DNA from 3 places in the Kitasatospora dryopteridis genome. Region 1 is predicted to be linked to each of the others. Evidence: riboswitches for the same ligand, from Rfam matches in the RefSeq annotation. Region 1 holds a riboswitch; each other region holds the start of a gene.
What was found. Region 1 has a riboswitch for cyclic di-AMP ahead of ACQ614_RS07825 (transglycosylase family protein). Riboswitches for the same ligand answer to the same signal wherever they lie in the genome.
Positions count from the first base shown of each region.

Region 2: it holds a riboswitch for cyclic di-AMP, as region 1 does, so the genes downstream of both, ACQ614_RS12375 (M23 family metallopeptidase) here and ACQ614_RS07825 (transglycosylase family protein) in region 1, are expected to answer to the same signal.
Region 3: it holds a riboswitch for cyclic di-AMP, as region 1 does, so the genes downstream of both, ACQ614_RS31565 (LysM peptidoglycan-binding domain-containing protein) here and ACQ614_RS07825 (transglycosylase family protein) in region 1, are expected to answer to the same signal.

Region 1 covers NZ_CP192749.1:1,713,984-1,720,331, reverse strand. Annotated here, with positions in the region: gene ACQ614_RS07840 (glycoside hydrolase family 13 protein) at 1-703, shown strand, start outside; gene ACQ614_RS07835 (LacI family DNA-binding transcriptional regulator) at 705-1,748, shown strand; gene ACQ614_RS07830 (hypothetical protein) at 1,931-2,134, opposite strand; gene ACQ614_RS07825 (transglycosylase family protein) at 2,327-3,511, opposite strand; cyclic di-AMP (ydaO/yuaA leader) riboswitch at 3,517-3,715, opposite strand; gene ACQ614_RS07820 (hypothetical protein) at 3,978-6,083, shown strand; gene ACQ614_RS07815 (hypothetical protein) at 6,206-6,348, opposite strand, start outside.
Region 2 covers NZ_CP192749.1:2,714,741-2,721,088, forward strand. Annotated here, with positions in the region: gene ACQ614_RS12355 (hypothetical protein) at 1-98, opposite strand, end outside; gene ACQ614_RS12360 (trypco2 family protein) at 279-695, opposite strand; gene ACQ614_RS12365 (hypothetical protein) at 873-1,109, shown strand; gene ACQ614_RS12370 (hypothetical protein) at 1,633-2,175, shown strand; gene ACQ614_RS12375 (M23 family metallopeptidase) at 2,221-3,234, opposite strand; cyclic di-AMP (ydaO/yuaA leader) riboswitch at 3,238-3,402, opposite strand; gene ACQ614_RS12380 (DUF6348 family protein) at 3,773-4,549, shown strand; gene ACQ614_RS12385 (hypothetical protein) at 4,556-4,750, opposite strand; gene ACQ614_RS12390 (PP2C family protein-serine/threonine phosphatase) at 5,189-6,348, opposite strand, start outside.
Region 3 covers NZ_CP192749.1:6,968,598-6,974,945, forward strand. Annotated here, with positions in the region: gene ACQ614_RS31555 (TetR family transcriptional regulator) at 1-532, shown strand, start outside; gene ACQ614_RS31560 (pectate lyase family protein) at 1,206-2,192, shown strand; gene ACQ614_RS31565 (LysM peptidoglycan-binding domain-containing protein) at 2,264-3,319, opposite strand; cyclic di-AMP (ydaO/yuaA leader) riboswitch at 3,321-3,473, opposite strand; gene ACQ614_RS31570 (hypothetical protein) at 4,001-4,687, opposite strand; gene ACQ614_RS31575 (MFS transporter) at 4,818-6,266, opposite strand.

The DNA of each region.
Region 1 (6,348 bases):
CCCGGTCGACGCCCCCACCACCTGGGTGCTCTCCAACCACGACGTCACCCGGCACGCCACCCGCTTCGCCAACGAGCCGGGCCAGGGCACCCAGATCCGCACCGCCGGCGACCGCGAGCTCGGCCTGCGCCGCGCCCGCGCCGCCAGCCTGCTGATGCTGGCGCTGCCCGGCTCCGCCTACGTCTACCAGGGCGAGGAGCTCGGCCTGCCGGACGTCACCGACCTGCCGGACGAGGTCCGCCAGGACCCGTCCTTCTTCCGGGCCTCCGGCCAGGACGGCTTCCGCGACGGCTGCCGGGTGCCGATCCCGTGGTCCGGCACCGAGGCCCCGTACGGCTTCGGCCCCAACGCCGGCGGCCCGAGCTGGCTGCCGCAGCCCGCCGAGTGGGCCGGGCTGAGCGTCGAGGTCCAGACCGGCGACCCGACCTCCACCCTGGAGCTCTACCGCTCCGCGCTGGCCGTCCGCCGCGCGCACCCCGCGCTCGGCGCCGGCACCGAGGTGACCTGGCTGGAGGCGCCCGAGGGCGTGCTGGCCTTCCGCCGGGACAGCGCGCAGGGCTCCTTCGTCTGCACCTCCAACACCACCGGTGCGCCGGTCCGGATCCCGGCTCCCGGACGTATCCTGCTGTCCTCCGCGGACACCGAGGCCGCGGACGGCGAGATTCTGCTGGCAGCGGACAGCACCGTATGGTGGGCGGTCTGAGATGGTTGCAATAGGCTCTGGGATCGTGACTACGGCGCGACTCTCGGACATCGCGGCGCAGGCGGGGGTCAGTGAAGCCACCGTCAGCCGCGTACTCAACGGCAAGGCGGGCGTCTCCGCGACCACCCGCCAGACCGTACTGGCCGCCCTCGACGTACTCGGGTACGAGAGGCCCACCCGGCTGCGGCAGCGCAGCGCGGGTCTGATCGGTCTGATCATCCCGGAGCTCAACAACCCGATCTTCCCGGCGCTCGCGCAGGTGATCGAGCAGGTGCTCAGCCGGCACGGCTACACGCCGGTCCTGTGCACCCAGACCCCCGGTGGCTCCACCGAGGACGAACTCGTGGAGCTGCTGGTGGAGCGGGGGGTGGCCGGCATCGTCTTCGTTTCCGGTCTGCACGCCGACACCACGGCCGACCACGAGCGGTACAACAAGCTGATCGGCCGCCAGGTGCCGTTCGTGATGATCAACGGCTACAGCGAGCGGATCGCCGCGCCGTTCATCTCGCCGGACGACCGGGCGGCGATGTGGATGGCCGTCCAGCACCTGGTCGAGCTCGGCCACACGAAGATCGGCCTCGCGATCGGGCAGCGGCGCTTCGTGCCGGTGCTCCGGAAGGTCGAGGGCTTCCGGGCGGCCGTGCAGGAACTCCTCGGGCTGACCGAGGAGGAGGCCGACGGCTGGGTCCACCACACGCTGTTCAGCGTGGAGGGCGGGCACGCCGCGGCCGGTGTGCTGCTCGACAAGGGCTGCACCGCGATCGTCTGCGGCAGCGACATGATGGCGCTCGGCGCGATCCGCGCGGCCCGGCAGCGCGGACTGTCCGTGCCGCAGGACGTCTCGGTGGTCGGGTTCGACGACTCGCCGCTGATAGCGTTCACCGAGCCGCCGCTGACCACCATCCGCCAGCCGGTGGAGGCCATGGCCACCGCCGCCGTCGACGCCCTCCTCGAGGAGGTCGGCGGAAACCCCGCGCAGCGCGCGGAGTTCATGTTCCAGCCGGAGCTCGTGATGCGCGGCTCCACCGGCGCCAGCGTGCGCTGACCCCCCGTCGAGCCCCACCGGGCAGCGGCACACCCGTACGGCCCCGGAGAGCCCTCTCTCCGGGGCCGCAGCCGTCTCTGGGGGGCCTTGTGGCAGCCACTGGGGCGCGGGCAGCCACCAGGGGCGCTGGGAGGTGCCCTCAGTGCCCCTGGTGGCTGCCTCCGGGGCCGTCAGGCGATCCCTCAGCCCTCTTCGACGGTGCGGTGCGGGCGGGCGGTGCGTTCGGCGTCGGCGGCGTCGCCGGTGCGGGCCTCGGTGCGCCGGCTGCGGGCCAGGTAGTCGCGGACGACGAGCTCGACCGCGTCCTGCGGGTTGCCCGCTCCGGCGGCCAGCATGACCTCGATCGCCAGATCGGCGTCCAGTGTGACGGTGACCTTCGCTGCCATGGCGGCTCCTCAACTCCGGGGGAGCGTCAGCCTATCCGGGCGGGAAAGCGGGAAGAGGCGGGCAGGCCGAAGCCCCGGAGCGGCGGAAGGCTGCTCCGGGGCATCGGTCGGGAGAGGGGCGCCCGGGCCGTGGGACCCGGTTACGGCTTCGGGCGCCTGGCCCCGGCGTACGGGACGCCGGGGCGGGGTGGATCAGACCCGGCCGGCGAAGTCCGGCGCCCAGTTGGCGATGGTCTGGACGCGCACACCGGCGCGCGGGTTGGCCGCCTCGACGTACTTGCCGTCGCCGATGTACATGGCGACGTGGTGCACGCCCGAGTTGGCGCCGTTGTTGGACCAGAACAGCAGGTCGCCCGGCTGCAGGTTGTCCAGCGAGACGCGGGTCGAGTAGTCGGCCTGGTCGGCGGCGACGCGCGGGACGGAGATGCCCGCGGCGCGCAGCGCGGCCTGGGTGAGGCCGGAGCAGTCCCAGCCGCCGTTGCCGGTGCCGCCGTAGATGTAGGCCTGGCCCACCTTGGAGAGCGCGAAGTTGACCGCGGCGGCCTTGGAGCCGGTGGCGGCCTTCGCGGCCGTGGTGGTGGTGCTCGCCTTGACCGCGGTGGCCGGGGCAGCCTGCGCCTTGGCCGGGGCGGCCTGGGCGGCCTGGGCGGTGGCGGCGGTGCCGAGCGACAGCTTCTGGCCCGGGTAGATGGAGTGCGGACCCTGCTTCAGGACCGACTTGTTGAGCTCGTAGAGCTTCTGCCAGCCGCCCTGGACGTGGTTGCGCTCGGCGATGGTCGACAGCCAGTCGCCGGCCCGGACGGTGTAGGTGCCGCCGTGGTTCCAGCGGTTCTGCTGCCAGGACTTCTTGCCCTGCCAGGCCTTGCCGTCCTGGGAGGTGCCGGCGGAGGCGGTGGAGCCGCTGCTCGCGGTGGTGGAGCCGGTGCTCGGCGCGGCCGGCTTGGCGGCCGTGCTGCTGCCGGTCGAGGCGGTGGTGGTGGAGGACGAGCCGCCGGGGTTGATCTCCGGGGCCGGGCCGCCCTTGGTCAGACCGGCCTTGACCGAGCAGACGGGCCAGGCGCCGGGGCCCTGGACGGCCAGGACCTTCTCGGCGATGGCGATCTGCTGGTCCTTGGTGGCGAGGTCGGCGCGGGCGGCGTAGGCGCCGCCACCGAAGGAGGACCAGGTGCTGTTGGTGAACTGGAGGCCACCGTAGAAGCCGTTGCCGGTGTTGATGTGCCAGTTGCCGGTGCTCTCGCACTGGGCGACCTTGTCCCAGGTGGCGACCGTGGCGGCGGAGGCGGTGCCGGCGGCGAGGGACGGGATCGACAGACCGATGCCGACGACGCCGGTGGTGGCGAGAATGCGGCGGCCGCGCTTGGAGTTGATGGACAGCATGAAGGAGCGTTCCTCTCCCACGCCTGCGAGGTGAGCTGTCGGATTCGGGCTGGAGTTGCCCGGCCGCCCGCGCGGAGGCAGCGGTCTTTCCGCTGTTTCCGCGCGCGCGGCTTCACCCCAAGCCGAGGAACGGCGCATGGCCGTTCCCGGGCGACTTACCTGGTTCCCCCGCCCCTGCCGAAGTGCGTTTCGCATTGCCAGTCGGACCGCCGGCAGGACTCGGCGTTCGGGCCAACTGGGTCCGTGTGACCACGAACGTGGGAGGACATTAGACAGAGTTAAGTTCAAACCGCAAACATGTGTGATGCCGATCACAGTCGATCTTGAATGAATTCATGATCGATTCTTCGGTGTGATTGTGATCGACTTCGGCCGCTTTTGCGCAAAACTCTTGGGCTGAAACGGGCTTGTTTATGCTTCAGGCGTCGGGCCCGGGCAGGGCCCCGGGGGGAGGGGTGGGCCGATCATGGAGCACGGTGACGGGATGCCCGAGGGGGCGCCGCGGCGGGTGGGCTCGCACCGCCGCCCCGGGCGCCGCCGACTGCTCGGCTGGATCGCCGCACCGGTCGCCGCCGCGGCGGTCGGCGGCGGGGAGTTGGCCCGCCGGGCGCTCGCCGCCCCGTCCGCCCCGCCGCCGGCCTCCGCGGCACCCTCCGCGGGCCCTGCAGGGGCTTCTGCCGGGCACACGCATGCCGCCCCGGCCCCGGCCGAGCCCTCGCCCTCCCCGGTCGATCTGACGGGCCGCCGCTGGTCGGACGCGGCCGGCTGGGGCGGCGCCGTACCCGGCCCGAAGAGCGCCGTGCGGATCTCCGACCGGGTGCTGCTGGACGCGGATGCCGCGGTCGGCTCGCTGCTCGTGGAGCCGGGGGGCTCGCTGGTCTTCGCCCCCGGGCGCAGCGTCGCGCTGGCCTCGGCGGGCAGTGTCGAGGTGCGCGGCACCCTGGTGCTGGCTCCCGCGGACGGCTCCGTGCATGCCCTGAGATTTCCCTCTGCGGACGAACGGTCCTTCCGGGGCGGCGGCATGACGATGGTGGAGGGGGACACCGGCCTCTGGGTCACCGGCTCCGGCTACCTGCGACTGGACGGCGCCGCCAAGACCGCGTGGGTGCGCGCCGCGGCCGCGCTGAAGGCCGGCGCCACCGAGCTGCAGCTGGCCGAGCCGCCGACCGGCTGGCAGCCCGGCGACGAGCTCGCCGTCACCCCGACCGGACCCCCCGACGAGGGCGACTTCTCCACCCGGTACGATCTGTGCACGATCAGACGGATCGACGGCCGCACCGTCACGCTGACCGCACCCCTGGCGCACGCCCACCCGCGCGTCGCGGTCGGCGGCGGCGTCACCGCGGGCGCCGAGGTGCTCAACCTGACCCGCAGCGTGCGGATCGAGGGCACCCCCCGCGGTCGTACCCACGTCCACCTGACCAGCTCCCGGCGGGCCGACGTCCGGCACGCCGCCCTCCGCTGGGTCGGCCCCCGCAAGGCGGGCAAGGAGACCTGGAACGGCACCCCGGTCACCGAGCCGGTCCTCGGCCGGTACGGGCTGCACTTCCACATGCTCGGCGACGCCTCCCGCGGCACCGCCGTCGAGGGCGTCGTCGTCCGCGACGCCGGCAGCCACGCCTTCGTCCCGCACGCCAGCCACGGCATCACCTTCCGCAGCTGCATCAGCCACGACACCTGGGAGGACGCCTACTGGTGGGACGGGCCGACGGACACCCGCACCCCGCAGGAGCCGTCCGACGACATCGCCTACGAGTCCTGCGTGGCCTCCCGCACCGTGTACGAGCCCGCCCCGCGCGGCTACCGGCTCACCGGCTTCTCGCTCGGGGCGGGCACCGGCGGCACCGCCCGCGACTGCGTGGCGGTCGGCGTCCAGGGCGCCGCCGGCGCCTCCGGCTACGAGTGGCCGGAGACCAGCGAGGGCGTCTGGACCTTCGAACGCTGCCTCGCCCACAACAACCTGCAGAACGGGATCTTCGTCTGGCTGAACGCCCGCCACCACCACACCGTCGACCGCTTCGTGGCCTACCACAACGGCGGCTGGGGCATCGAGCACGGCGCCTACCTCAACGACTTCGACTACACCTCCGGCGTGCTGTACGGCAACGCCGCCGGGGGAGTGGCCGTGCACGCCCTCGGCCGCGACAAGGGCACCGTCTTCGACGGCATGCTCATCGACGCCGCGGGACAGTCCGACTACGCCGTCGCCACCGCCAAGCACCAGCTCGCCGGAACGACGGTGACGATCGGCCGGAGCCGCCTGACGGGCTACCGGAAGGCCGGAGTGGCCTTCCGCGCCGCCCCCGACGGTGAGCCGGACGACATCGCGGTGCTCGACTGCTCCTTCGGCGGCAACGAGGTCTGGCTGGACCCGCAGTCCCCGCCGCCCACCCGGATCGTGCTGCGCAGGGCCGGTGAGCGTCAGGCCGTGCGGCTGGAGCCGGGCGCCGGCAAGCCGCAGTGGAACGCGGCGGCGGCACCCGTCGCCGTGGACGGCCCGCCCCGTGCCGTCAGCACCCCCTCGATCCGGCTCGCGGACGCTGCGGCGCCCACCCGGCGGCTGCCCGTCTGAGGAGCGGGCCCGACGCGGACTCCCGTTTCATGCGGATCCGGTGAGGGCTGTGCAGGCCCGGTGTGCGCGTAGGGGCATGGCGAAGGGCCCCGACCGCTCCGGTCGGGGCCCTTCGCTCGTGCTCACTGCTCGGCCGCGGGCTCCTCGGCCTCGGCGGCCTGCTCCTCGACCGGTGCCGGCGCGGGCAGCGCGGCCAGGTACGTGGAGGCGATCAGCTGGCCGACGGCCGGGTAGGCGCCCAGCGGCGCGGCGCTCGGGCAGCCGG
Region 2 (6,348 bases), 1.0 Mb from region 1:
GCGTCGTCCCGGCCACCTGCGGTACCGCACCACACCACCGTTCCGTCGGGTGACGGCTCGCCCTTACGGCGTGGCGCGTCCGGGTGGATCACCTGCACCCGTGCTCCGGCCCGCCCCACGACGTGCGCGGAGGTCAGCACCAATCGGCCACCCACCACATACCCCGACCCCGGACCACCGGGCCCGGTCACCGCCATCAGGCGACCCCGCTCCACCCCAACTCCCGCTCACGTCGAAAACCTGAACTCGCTGTCCGGTAGGGATCACCCTGGAGGTGATCATTCGGGGATAAGTTCCTCGGTCTCCTCGTCGCTGGACAGGCGCGGAGCACCGGCGACCAGCAGGTCACCACCGCGGACGTTGCGAGGCGTGAGCGTGAAGGACACGCGATGCGTACGCCCCCGGGACACCCCAGCCTCGGTCTCCGCGCCAACGGCCCACAGCTTGAACCCGGCCTTCGCCTTCGCGTCCGCCCGTACCTCGACCTCGAACTCCATCTCCACCGGACCCACCGCGAACACCACGTCCGGATGGCTTCCACCCACGGCTGCCGCAGCGATGAGCTCGTCCCGCACGGCCGCCACCGCATCCACCAGAAGAATATCCACTGCACCCATCCCGATCCGACGTCCCGTCATGAATGCGACCACCGTAGAACCACCCACCCGCATCATGCAGCCAAATCCGAGCTCCACAGATGGCTCTTATGAGGGCGAGGCCCCGCCATTAGTCTTCCGGACTGAAGGCCCTTCCCGGCATGATCCGGACCAACGACGGACCAAACTGGGCCGAAGATCGAGAGTGACATGGTCAGAGCGTGTTTGGTCAGCGGCCTGTAAATCTGCTGGTTCTCCCGGCCGAGGCCGTAGACCATGGCCGGCATGATGCTCGCGGGGCCGCGGATCACCGCGCCAAGGATGCTGTTGCTCAACCGGGTCGACTTCGAGCCGGGCTGCTACGTCTTCACGCTGGATCAGCCGCTCTTCCTGATGCCGGGTGATCAGGTGTGCGCCGAGGCGCGCTCTGTAGCCGTTCTACGGGCCTCAGGGGCGGTCGAGCGGCCGTCGGGCGACTGGGCCACCGAGCGGTGGGCGTACAAGCTGCTGTGAGCCGCACCGTGCCCCTTGCGTGCCCGTTCGGCCAGGCCTCGGCGGGGAATCCCGGGGAACAACGGCGAGGCGCCCCGCTCCCCCGCAGGTCAGCGAGTCGCCAGCTCAGCCCACATCCAGTGCCGTCGTCTTCCAAACTGGCCACGCGGGTTCGATTCCCGTCGCCCGCTCCAACACGAAGGCCCCAGCTCAGCGACCTGATCGCAGAGCTGGGGCCTTCGTCGTCTGAGGGAATTTCAGGCCGCCACGCCCGTTCCGTGCCCGTGGACGGCCTCGCTCACCAGTCCACGGACCGCCCGCACGATCGACCGCTCGTGCTCTGTTCTGCGTCACGGAAGTGGAGACCGCCGACTCCCACCCCGGCGCACGCCCTCTGCCGAGCCCCGGCCGGGGGGGTTGCGGCGCGGCGCCACGCCCGTGGGCCCTGCGAACACCACCCCGTTTCCCCTCCGGGGCGACCGAGCGGTGGTTGTTCAGGCTGTTGCGAGGCCCTCTGTGTCCGCACGTTCGCAGTCCGCCGGTCGTGCTGTTGCCCGCCCATTCGGCCGGGGAGAGCCTGGAAGGTGAGGCGAACATCGGCGGCGGCCCCCGTCCCCGGGCGCTGGCCGTGTGCCGGCGGAACGGGGTGGTTCCGATGGGAACAGGGCAGCAGACGAACGTACCGGGCGGCGGTCAGCGGTGGCGGTTACCCCACTGGCGGTTCTTCACCTGGGTGATCCTTCTCTTCAACCTGGTCATGCTGATCTGGCTGGTTTCCGGTGTGGCCTCGACCGCCCGGGACTGCGACGGCCTGGTGGGCAACGCCCTGACGGACTGCGAGGCGAGCAACGTCGGGACCGGCATCGGTGCGACGCTGATCGTCGTGCTCTGGGCCATGGGTGACGTGATCCTCGGCGTGCTGTGGCTGGTCACCGACCGGCGGGGGCGGCGGGACTGCCCGGTCTGCGGGAACGGTGTCCGGCGCGGCGTACTGGTCTGTGGGAGTTGCGGATACGACTTCCGCGCCGCGGCCGCGCAGCCGCAGGCCGGCGGAGAACGGCCGAGGCCCGGCCCCGGGATCGGTTGATCCCCGGGTCGGGCCTTCGGGTGTGGTGCCGTGCGGCGGTGTGCGTCAGACGCGGACGCCGTGGGCCGCGAGGTACGCGACCGGGTCGATGTCGGAGCCGTACGACGGGGTGGTGCGGATCTCGAAGTGCAGGTGCGGGCCGGTGACGTTGCCGGTGGCACCGGAGAGGCCGATGACCTGGCCGGCGGTGACGGTCTGGCCGACCGATACCTTCAGCGCCGAGAAGTGGGCGTACTGGGAGTACTTGCCGTCGGCGTGCTTGATGACGACGTTGTTGCCGTAGGCGCCGCCCCAGCCGGCCTCGACGACGGTGCCGCCGGCGATGGCGTGGATGGAGGTGCCGGTGCTGACGGCGAAGTCGACGCCGGTGTGGTAACCGCTGGACCAGTTGGAACCGGCCTTGTGGTACGGGGTGCCCAGGCCGGAGGAGACCGGGGCGACGTAGCCGGAGGCGGCCGCGGCCGGCTTGGCGGCCTCGGTCTTCGGGGCGGCGGCGGGCTTCGGGGCAGCCGGCTTGGCGGCCTCGGTCTTGGGGGCGGCCGGCTTCGGGGCGGCCTGGACCGGGGTGCGCTTCTCGGAGCGGGAGGCGGCGGCGGTGTCGGCCTTCTTCGCCTCGGCCTGCGGCGCAGCAGCCTTCGGCGCAGCGGCCTTGGGAGCAGCAGCCTTGGGAGCAGCGGCCTGCGGCGCGGCGGCCTGCACGGCGGCGCCGCCGACGGCCAGCTTCTGGCCCGGGAAGATCAGGTTCGGGTTGCCGCCGATGACCTGGCGGTTGTCCTGGTACAGCTTCTTCCAGCCGCCGTCGACGTGCTGCGCGTTGGCGATCTTGGAAAGGGTGTCGCCGCGGACGACCTTGTAGGTGGTGTCGGCGGCCGGAGCGGCAGCGGGAGCCTGCGCGGGCGCGGCGGCCTGGGCGGCGGCCGGCGCAGCAGCCTGGGCGGCGGCCGGGGCCGCGGCGGGGGCGCTGTGGGCGCTGGCGGCGGTGGCGGGGATGGCGATGGCGGCGGCGGCCACACCGGTGGCGACGGCGACGCGGGACAGACGGGTGCCCAGAACGGACATGGAGTTGTTCCTCTCCGACGCCTGCGAGGTGAGCTGTCGGGTTCGGGCGGGGAGTTCGCCCGGTCGCGAAAAGGCGCGACTTCACCCCAAGCCGTCCCGGATTGCCCGGTGCGGCGACTTACCTTGGGTCCCCCGCTCCTGCCGTGCACGGAATGGTGCGTGACCCCGGGCGGCGGCAGGACTCGGCGTTCCGCCCGGTGGCCCGCCCAGCCGGTGGCCGGGCAGGACTCGAGGAAAACCCGATGGGCGCCTCGGAGGCAAGCGTCTCGGCCTCACGGACCGTCGACGGCCGCCCGGAGGGTCACTCTCCGCCCGCGAGTGGTGGGCGGAGCGCAGTCGATGCAGTGACCGTACGTGTCCGGATCATCAGCAGTCCGGCAAATCGGACACCCCGTGTGCGCGGCCGGTCGCGGCCGGGCACGGATCATGGCCCACCCGGTGACGCTGGTCACGCGGGCCCCTCTGCAGGCCGTCGGCCCGGGCCGATAACCTCGCTCGCGATCGGTGTTCGAGCCCCTTTTCGAGCGAGGAGTCGCGGGTGCGGCCGCAGTCCCGGCTGGACGTGATCCAGCGCAGCGTGGTGCGCGAGATGGCCGCCCGGTACGGGCAGCGGTTCACGGTCGAGGGCAGCGTGGTGCGCGGCCCGGGGACGACGGCGGTGGCGGTCCGCGAGCATCCGGGAGAGGGCGGTGCGGCCGGCCATGTGGACCTGGGCTTCGTGCTGAACCTGGGGCAGGCGGACGGCCCGGTGGTGTGGGACTGCACGGCGGGCCTGGGCCGCACCGAGGAGGAGCGGCTCGACAGCGCGGTACGGATGTGGGCGACCACCACGGCCGCGGCCGTGGTGGAGCTGCAGGACGGGCGCGGCGAGCACGCCGACCGCTGCCGCCCGGCGGAGCTCCCGGGATGGCAGGCGGTGCAGGGTCCGGCTGCGGTCTTCGGTTTCGGCAGCGACCTGCTGGCGGAGTGGCTTGCGGACCACCAGGTGCTGCCGGCGCTCGCCGGGGCCCTGGCGCTGTCGGCGGGCACCGGTGTGACCGGGGTGAAGCTGTTCCTCGGCGGCCGGGCCGGGGAGGACGTCGCCGAGGTGCGGATCAACGGCACCGTGTCGGAGCAGGCCTCGGCCGCGCTGCGCGGCCTCGACTGGCCGCGCGGCGAACGGCTGTGCTGGGCAAGGCTGTTCGTCCTGCTGGTGCCGGACGGCGCGGCGGCGGCGCAGGCCGCTCCGGCCGCCGCCGAGGTGCCGCCGGCCGCCGCGCCGGCCGTGCGGCGCGGGCTGCTGGCGCGCTGGCGGCGGGCCGGGGTCGGGCAGTAGGGCGGGTCAGCTCGCCACGGACGAGATGGTCTTCGCCAGCTGGTTGAGGAAGTCCTGGATCGGCCGGGCCGCCGTGGACTGGCTCACCATGAAGCCGAAGAGCGCTGCGACGATCGCGTGGCTGGTCTTCAGCTGCTTGTTGCGGATGAAGATCACGACGATGACGCCGAACAGGAACAACGCGGAGACGGAGAAGGCCACCCGGACTCACTTCCTCAATCTGTGGCGGGGGTTCGTGCTGGAACCCCGTGTCGAAACCGGACCGCGGCCTGCGCCGACCGTCCCTGGCACGAGTCGACCGATCCCGCCGTCGTGGAGGTGCCCGTGGCGCCGATACCGCCTGCTGTCTGCCGCACCTGCCGCCCCCAATCCCCCGAGCATCGACCAGCCCACCCGGACTCAGTGTGGTCGTTCGTGCTGCCTGCGTAAAGGACTAGCCGGGAGCCCGGGGCGAAGATCCTGCCATGTGAGACGAATTTCCGCCGACCGAGACGATAGCCCATGCCTTCTGACGAACCGTCGGCGGGGCCGGGTGTCAACACGCCGGAATGGCCAATCGGCAGGCCCGTGGCCTGTGTTCCACCGGGTGGTCCGGCTGTGAGGATTGGCCGAAGATCACTCCCCAGGGGTTGACAGACGCTACTGGCGCCACACCAGCAGCACGGCGCGATCGTCGTTGACGTCCTTGGCGACGGTCTCGATGAGGCGCCCGGCCGCGCCGCGGAAGCCGTTGACGACGAGCCGGTCCGCCTCCCCCATCAGCCGGTCCATCCCCTCGCCGAGATCCCGGCCGGGGATCTCGACCATGCCGTCGGTGCACAGCAGCAGGACGTCCCCGCGGTCGAGGCGGCCGCGCAGGCCCTCGAACTTGGCGCCGTCGTAGATGCCGAGCAGCGGGCCCTCCTCGGACTCCTTGACCTCCCAGCGGCCGGTGCCGCCGCTCCGCTGCATCCCCGGCAGATGGCCGGCGGAGAGCAGTTCGTACTGGCCGGTGTCCAGGTCGAGCACCAGGTGGACGGCGGTGGCGAAGCCCTCCTCCCACTCCTGGCGGAGCAGGTAGCCGTTGGCGGCGGGCAGGAAGTCGTGCGCGGGCAGCGAGCCGAGCAGGCCGCCGAAGGCGCCGGAGAGCAGCAGGGCCCGGGAGCCCGCGTCCATGCCCTTGCCGGAGACGTCTGCCAGGACGACCTCCAGCATGCGGCCGCCGGGGCCCGTCCGGGCGGCGACCACGAAGTCGCCGGAGAAGGACTGGCCGCCGGCCGGGCGCAGCGCCATGTCCGCGGACCAGCCCTCGGGCAGCCGGGGCAGTTGGCTCTGCACCCGGAGCCGTTCGCGGAGGTCGAAGAGCATGGTGCCGCCGCCGCGCCAGGGCACGCCGACCCGGCTGCGGAACTGGGCGAGCAGCAGGCCCGCGACGCCGACCGCGCCGACCACCAGGGCGGCGCCGGGGGTGACGCCGTAGACGTAGGTGTCCGGGTTCTCGCTGGCGACCCGCTCGCCGGTGTGGATGAGCGACTCGGTGGAGAGGCCGACCGCGGCGGCCGCGTACAGCAGCACCAGGGTGCCGGGGCGCAGCAGCAGGGAGCCGGCGAGCACCGGGAGCACCAGGGAGGTGGGCGGCACCCAGGCGGGTATCCAGATGTTGAGGACGACGAGCACCGGGACGGCGGCGAGGAAGAGGGCGAAGGCGAGCCAGTCGGGTGCGGCACCGCGGAAGTAGTCGACGCCGGTTCGGCGCAGGGTGCGGCGGGCCCGGCGGAGCCTCGTGCGCAACCGGGCCGTCACGGGCTCCCTGGCCGCGC
Region 3 (6,348 bases), 5.3 Mb from region 1:
GGCCCGCGGCCTGTTCACCGAGCGCGGCTACCGCGGCACGACCCTGCGGGCGGTGGCCGCCGCGGCCGGTGTGGACTCGGCGCTGATCGCCTACCACTTCGGCTCCAAGCAGGGGCTGTTCGGCGAGGTCATGCAGGTGGAGTGCGCCCGCTCGCTGGGCCTGGCCGACGCTCTCCGCGGGGACCGGGACGGCCTCGCGGACCGGCTGCTGCGGGCCGTCACCGACCTCTGGGACGACGCGTCCTTCAACCGCCTCCCGCTGCAGGAGGACGACGCCCGCCGGGTGCTGCAGGAGTACCTGGAACACGAGGTGCTGGCCAGGATTGCTGAATTCCTCGGCGGCCCGGACGCGACCGAACGGGCCACCGCAGCCGTCACCGTGATCGGCGGCCTGATCCACACCCGCTACGTCAACCCGCTGCCGACCGCGGCCGGCCTCTCCTCCGCCGACGTCCGCCGCATCCTCGGTCCCGTGCTCCGCACGGCCCTGGCGACCCGCGCCCGCAGGCCCGTGCCGGCCGGGCGGCGGTAGACGCCGGCATCGTTCATCCGGCTGAACCGGCCGGTGGCCCCGGGCGATGGCCGGAGCGTCCGCTGTCGCCCGCTCGCCTCCGGGCCCTCCCGACCCGGCGCCGACGGTCTCCCCCAGCCTGGCGGCCGGGAGGTGCCCCCATGCTCCGTCGCTTCGCTCCCGCGCTCGCCCTCCTTGCCCGCCGACGGGCAGGAGGGGCCCACCCTTTCGGCACCGGCGGGCCCTTCGGCTCGGGGCGGGTGTCGCCCGCTCGCCTCCGGGCCCTCTTGATCCGGCGCCGACGGTCTCCCCCAGCCTGGCGGCCGGGAGGTGCCCCCATGCTCCGTCGCTTCGCTCCCGTGCTCGCCCTCCTTGCCCGCCGACGGGCAGGAGGGGTCCACCCTTTCGGCGCCGGCGGGCCCTTCGGCTCGGGGCGGACGCCTCTGCCCGATCGTCACGTCTTGCTGTCGGGGGCATTGACGGCATGTCAGGTTCGCGCCTACGGTCTGGCCATGGATGCAGCCACTGTTCACTCATGTGAACACGGCCGAATCCAGGGGAGCCCTTCTCGCCCGTGCGGATCGACCGGGCCGGGCCCCCGTTCCGCCCGGAGTCCGGTCCGGCGCTCCCTGCACCGCCACACCCGCCGACCGCCGGGCGTCCCCCACCCGTCCGACCCGAGGGACTGATTGTCATGATCGCAACAGTGGGACGTTCTGCCCTGCGCCGCCGCGCGCTCGCCGCCGCCGTCGGGGCCGCCCTGGTGGCGGGCCTCTCCGCCACCGCCGCCGGGCAGGCCCGGGCCGCCACCTACGAGAGCTCGCCGTACGGCTTCGCCGCGGGCACCACCGGCGGCGCCGGCGGCAGCAGCACCACCGTCACCACCCTGTCCGCGCTGAAGTCCGCGGTGGCGGGCAGCGCGGCCAAGACCGTGTACATCTCCGGCACCATCTCGCTCAGCGGCCAGGTCGACGTCGGTTCCAACACCAGCGTCATCGGCGTCGGCGCGAACTCCGGCCTGACCGGCGGCGGTCTGCGGGTGAAGAACGCCACCAACGTCATCCTCCGCAACCTGAAGATCTCCAAGGCGGTGGGCACCGACGCCATCACCCTGCAGGCCTCCACCAAGGTGTGGGTGGACCACAACGACCTGTCCTCCGACCGCACCCACGGCAAGGACTACTACGACGGCCTGCTCGACATCACGCACGGCTCGGACAGCATCACGGCCTCCTGGAACAAGTTCCACGACCACTACAAGGTCAGCCTGGTCGGCCACTCCGACAGCAACGCCTCCGAGGACACCGGCAAGCTGCACGTGACCTACGGCCACAACTGGTTCGACAACGTCAACTCGCGCCTGCCCAGCGTCCGCTTCGGCACCGCGCACGTGTACAGCAACTACTTCACCAACGTCGGCGACAGTGCCGTCCACTCGCGGATGGGCGCCCAGGTGCTGGTGGAGCGCAACACCTTCGCCGGCAGCTTCGAGTCCGTCACCACCACCGGCGACAGCAAGACGGACGGCTACGCCAACCTGTTCCGCAACGACCTCGGCTCGACCACCACCGAGATCACCCGGACCGGCAGCTTCACCACCGCGCCCTACACCTACAACCCGACGGGTGCCGACACCGTGGCGTCCGTGGACACCGCGGGCGCCGGCACCGGCCGGATCTGAGCCGAAGCACGCGCAACGCGCCGACGGCCCCGGGCGGTTGCCCGGGGCCGTCGTGCGGCGTGCCTGCGAGGTTACTTGATCTTGAGGACCTGGCCGGGCTTGATGAGGTCCGGGTTCTCTCCGATGGTCGACTCGTTGCTGTCGTAGACCTGCTTCCAGCCGCCGAGCTTGTTCTTGTCGGAGATGTCGGACAGCGTGTCGCCGGCCGCCACGGTGTAGGTGGTCGCCTCCTTGGCGCCCTGGGAGTCCTGCGGCGCGGAGGTGGCCGCCGGGGCCTGGTCCGCGGTGGCGGGCGCGGCGGGGCCGGTGGCCGCGCCGGTGGGGTCGGTGACCGGCGGGACGCCGGTGACGGGCTGACCGGTCGTCGGGTCGGTCGTGGTCGGCGCCGTGGCCCCCGGGAGCGTGGTGCCGGGGGTGGTGCCCGGGGCCGGGGTGGTGGTGGCGTCAGGGGTGCCCGGCACGGTGCCGGTGGGCGGCAGCGCGGTGGTCGGGGCGGACGGGGTCGGCGGAGTGGCCGAATGCCCGTTGCCGGAGTTGTCGCCCTGGTCGTTCTGGGTGGCGCCCGGACCCGTCCAGTAGTCGTAGATCTCCTGGCTGGTGGTCCAATACCACTGGCCGCCGGCCTGGTACCAGTACACGCCGTTGGCGTCCCGGCCCTGCATGCCGGGGAAGACCGGGGCCGCACCGCGAGCCGTGGTGGTCGGCGCGGGCGTGGCCGTCTCCGTCGGCACGACGGTCTCGGGCTTGCCCTCGCCGGTCAGCCCCGCGGTGGTGGCGCACTTGCCCCAGACCTTGGCGCCGCTGTCGGCGAGCACCCGCTCCGCAACGGTGATCTGCTCGTCCTTGGTGGCGCGGTCCGGGGTGGAGGCGAACAGGTCGCCGCCGTAGGCGACCCAGGTGCGCAGGTCCAACTGGAGTCCGCCGTAGGTGCCGTCGCCGGTGGCCTTGGTCCAGTTGCCCGCCGTGGCGCACTGTGCGACCGCGTCCCAGGTGGTGACCGGGGCGGCGTGGGCGCCGGTGGCGGTGAGCAGCGGGATCGCCAGACCTGCACCTGCCACGCCGGCGGCTGCGACGGCGCGCTCGGTCTGGGTGGGGCGGCGGTGACGGCCGGAGCCGATGAAACCCATCGAGTTCCCTCTCCGCACGCCTGCGAGGTGAGCTGTCGGGTTCGGACCGGGGAGGTGGCCCGGCCGCGCGGACGCGGCTTCACCCCTAGCCGTGTGGGGGCGGCGTCGAAACGTGGGTCCCCCGTCCCTGCCCAGGGTCTGGTCGGTGACCCGTTCGACGCGGTGGGCAGGGTTCGGCGTGCCGCGCCTCGGGCGCCCGTGCTGTCGGGCTGAGGTGGAGATTAGAGGGATCGTCACCGCGATAACAAGCCAGCATCCTGAACATCACACAATCATCACGAGTGCTGAGATGCCGCAGGCGTGCATTTCGGCCACACGCCCCGTCATGCGAACGGCTGTCGACGGGGCGCCGACGGGTCGCCACGCAGGTCACGGGGGATGCCGACCCGGCCTGACGTGTCCGCGGCGGGCGGTCCCGGGCGAATTCCGTGGGAAATTCGGCGAAATTCCGCGCCGGAAATGCGGGCGGCCGCTTCCGTTGCCGTGTGCGGGGAATGGCGGTCCGTCGGCGGGCGGCCCCGGCGGGCCCGCCCCGCCGGGGTGATCACGGCACGAACGGAGGCCCGGAGGATCTTTGCGCCGCCGTTCGGGCGCGACGCGCGAACACCGGACCGGCACCGTTCGTGGCGGAACGGAAAGCGGTGGCATGCCCTCCGTTCCGGCCTCCCGGTCGGCCGGCCGTCAGCCCTCCGGCGGCCAGCACGCCAGCACCGCGGCCGCCTCCCCGTCCGTCAGCGGCCGGTGCCCCATCGCCACGTCGTTCCCGTCGAAGGACCATGACTCGGCCAGCAGCAGCACCGGCCGGTCGCCGTCCTCCCGCAGCACCGCCCACCACCCCAGGTCGCCCTGCGCCGACCACTCCACGTACCGGAAGCTCGTCCGAGCGACCCCGGCGCCCTCCGGCGGCAGCCAGTCCGTCACCGATCCCTCCGCCGACGGCGCCCACCGCTGCTGGGCCTCCGTCAGCCCGACCACCTCGTCCACCGAGACCTGCACCCAGGCCCCGCCCGGCCGGGCGTCCGCCACCGCCAGCGGCGTGCAGCGGACCATGGCGTGCGCGGGCAGCTCCTCCGGGCAGTCCGGCGCGCAGTTCGCCACCGTGGACGGCGGCGCGAACAGGCACCAGAACGGCCCCTCGGCGAGGAACGGGCCGTCCATCCCCACCATCCGCACCTCGCCCGCCACCGGGGCCCGCTCCGCGGGGGCGAACCCGTGGCCGCCGTACGGCGACGCGGTGCACCCGGGCGCCGCCCAGCGGGCCAGCGACGTTCCGGCGGCCCGCGCCCACCCGGGCGGAGGAGAGGGGGACCAGGGGCGGCGCGCCGCGCAGCCGCACCCCGCTGCGTCGACGGAAACGATGACGGTCATGACAGGCATGGTGGCAAACCGGCCCGCCGCCGCCCGCGGCCGGGTGCCGGCCGGCCGGGAGACGGCGGTCCGGGAGGCGGTGGGCCGGCGGTCGGCCGGTCGGCCCGTGTACCGGTCACCCGTGCGCGGGTCAGCTCGCGCTCCGGTCCGCCACGGGCCGGGGAGCCGCCGCGGGGCCGGCGCCGGCGGGCCGACCGCGCAGGCCGAGCGTCACGGCGACGGCCGCCAGCAGCACCGGCACCGCGACCACCCGCAGGCCGGCCGCCATCCCGGCGGTGAACTCGGCCGGGCCGTGCGCAGATCCGCCCCCGGCGTGCGAGGCGAGCACCGTGCCGACGACCGCGACGCCGAGCGCCGCGCCGAGCTCCCGGGCCGCGGTGTTCAGCCCGGCACCCAGCCCGGCCTGGTGGCCGGGGAGTTCGGACACCACGGTGTGGGTCAGACCCGGGGCGCACAGCCCCATGCCGGCCGACAGCACGAGCAGCCACAGCGCGTACACCGGGTACGGCGTGGCCGGGCCGGCCGTGGAGACGCCGAGCAGCCCGCCGCCGATCAGGGCCAGCCCGCCGCCGGCCACCAGGCGCACGCCGTGCCGGTCCTGCAACCGAGCGGCGAGCCGCGGCACCAGGGCCATGCCGACGGTCAGCGGCACGATCGCCAGCCCCGTCCGGGCCGGCGGGTAGCCCTTGGCGTACTGCAGGAACTGCGAGTTGACGAAGAACAGCGCGAACAGGCCGAAGAAGGACGCCGCCGTGCCCACGGCCGCCGCGCGCAGCCGGCGGGAGCGGAACACCCGGGGGTCGACCAGCGGCCGCCGCGCCCGCAGCCCGTGCCCGGTGAACAGCGCCAGCAGCACCGCCCCGGCCGCGAACCCGGTGAGTACCGGCGCCGACCACCAGCCGTGCGAGGGGCCCTCGATGATGCCGTACAGCACGGCGCCGGTGCCGCCGATCAGCAGCACGGAGCCCGCCGGGTCGGCGGAGGACGGGTGGCGGGGCAGGTCGGGGACGGTGCGGAGCACGGCCGCCGCCAGTACGGCCGCCAGCGGTGCCATCGCCCAGAACAGCGCCTGCCACGGCAGGTACTGGGCGGTCAGGCCGCCGCCGACGTTCCCGGCCAGGCCGCCGAGGCCGACCGCGAGCGTCCAGGAGGCGACGGCCTGCACCCGTCGCTCCGGGCCGGCCAGGTGCACCAGCACCGCCATGGTGGCGGGCATGACCAGCGCGGCCCCCGCGCCGGAGACCGCCCGCCCGGCGACGAGCGCGGCCACCGAGCCGAGGGTGCCGCCGCCGGCGCTCAGGCACGCCCCCGCGGCGAACAGGGCGAGCCCGGCGAGCAGCGCACGCCGCCGCCCCCAGCGGTCGCCCAGCGCGCCGGCCGGGATCAGCAGCCCGGCGAAGACGATGACGTACGCGTCGACCGTCCAGAGCAGTGCGCTCGGGGACGGATGCAGGGCGGAGGCGGCGAGTTGGGGGATCATCAGGTTGATCGCGGCGACCATGCTCTGGGCGACCAGCACACTGGCGCACATCGTGAGCAGGGTGGACCGGCGCAGTGCCGTCCGGGTGTTTTCGGGCATGGGCGGGGGAGCTCCTTCCGGAGCGGAGGTGTGTGGGTTCCCGTCCACCGTAGGGCGATGCTTGGATTGCATCCAGTGCATG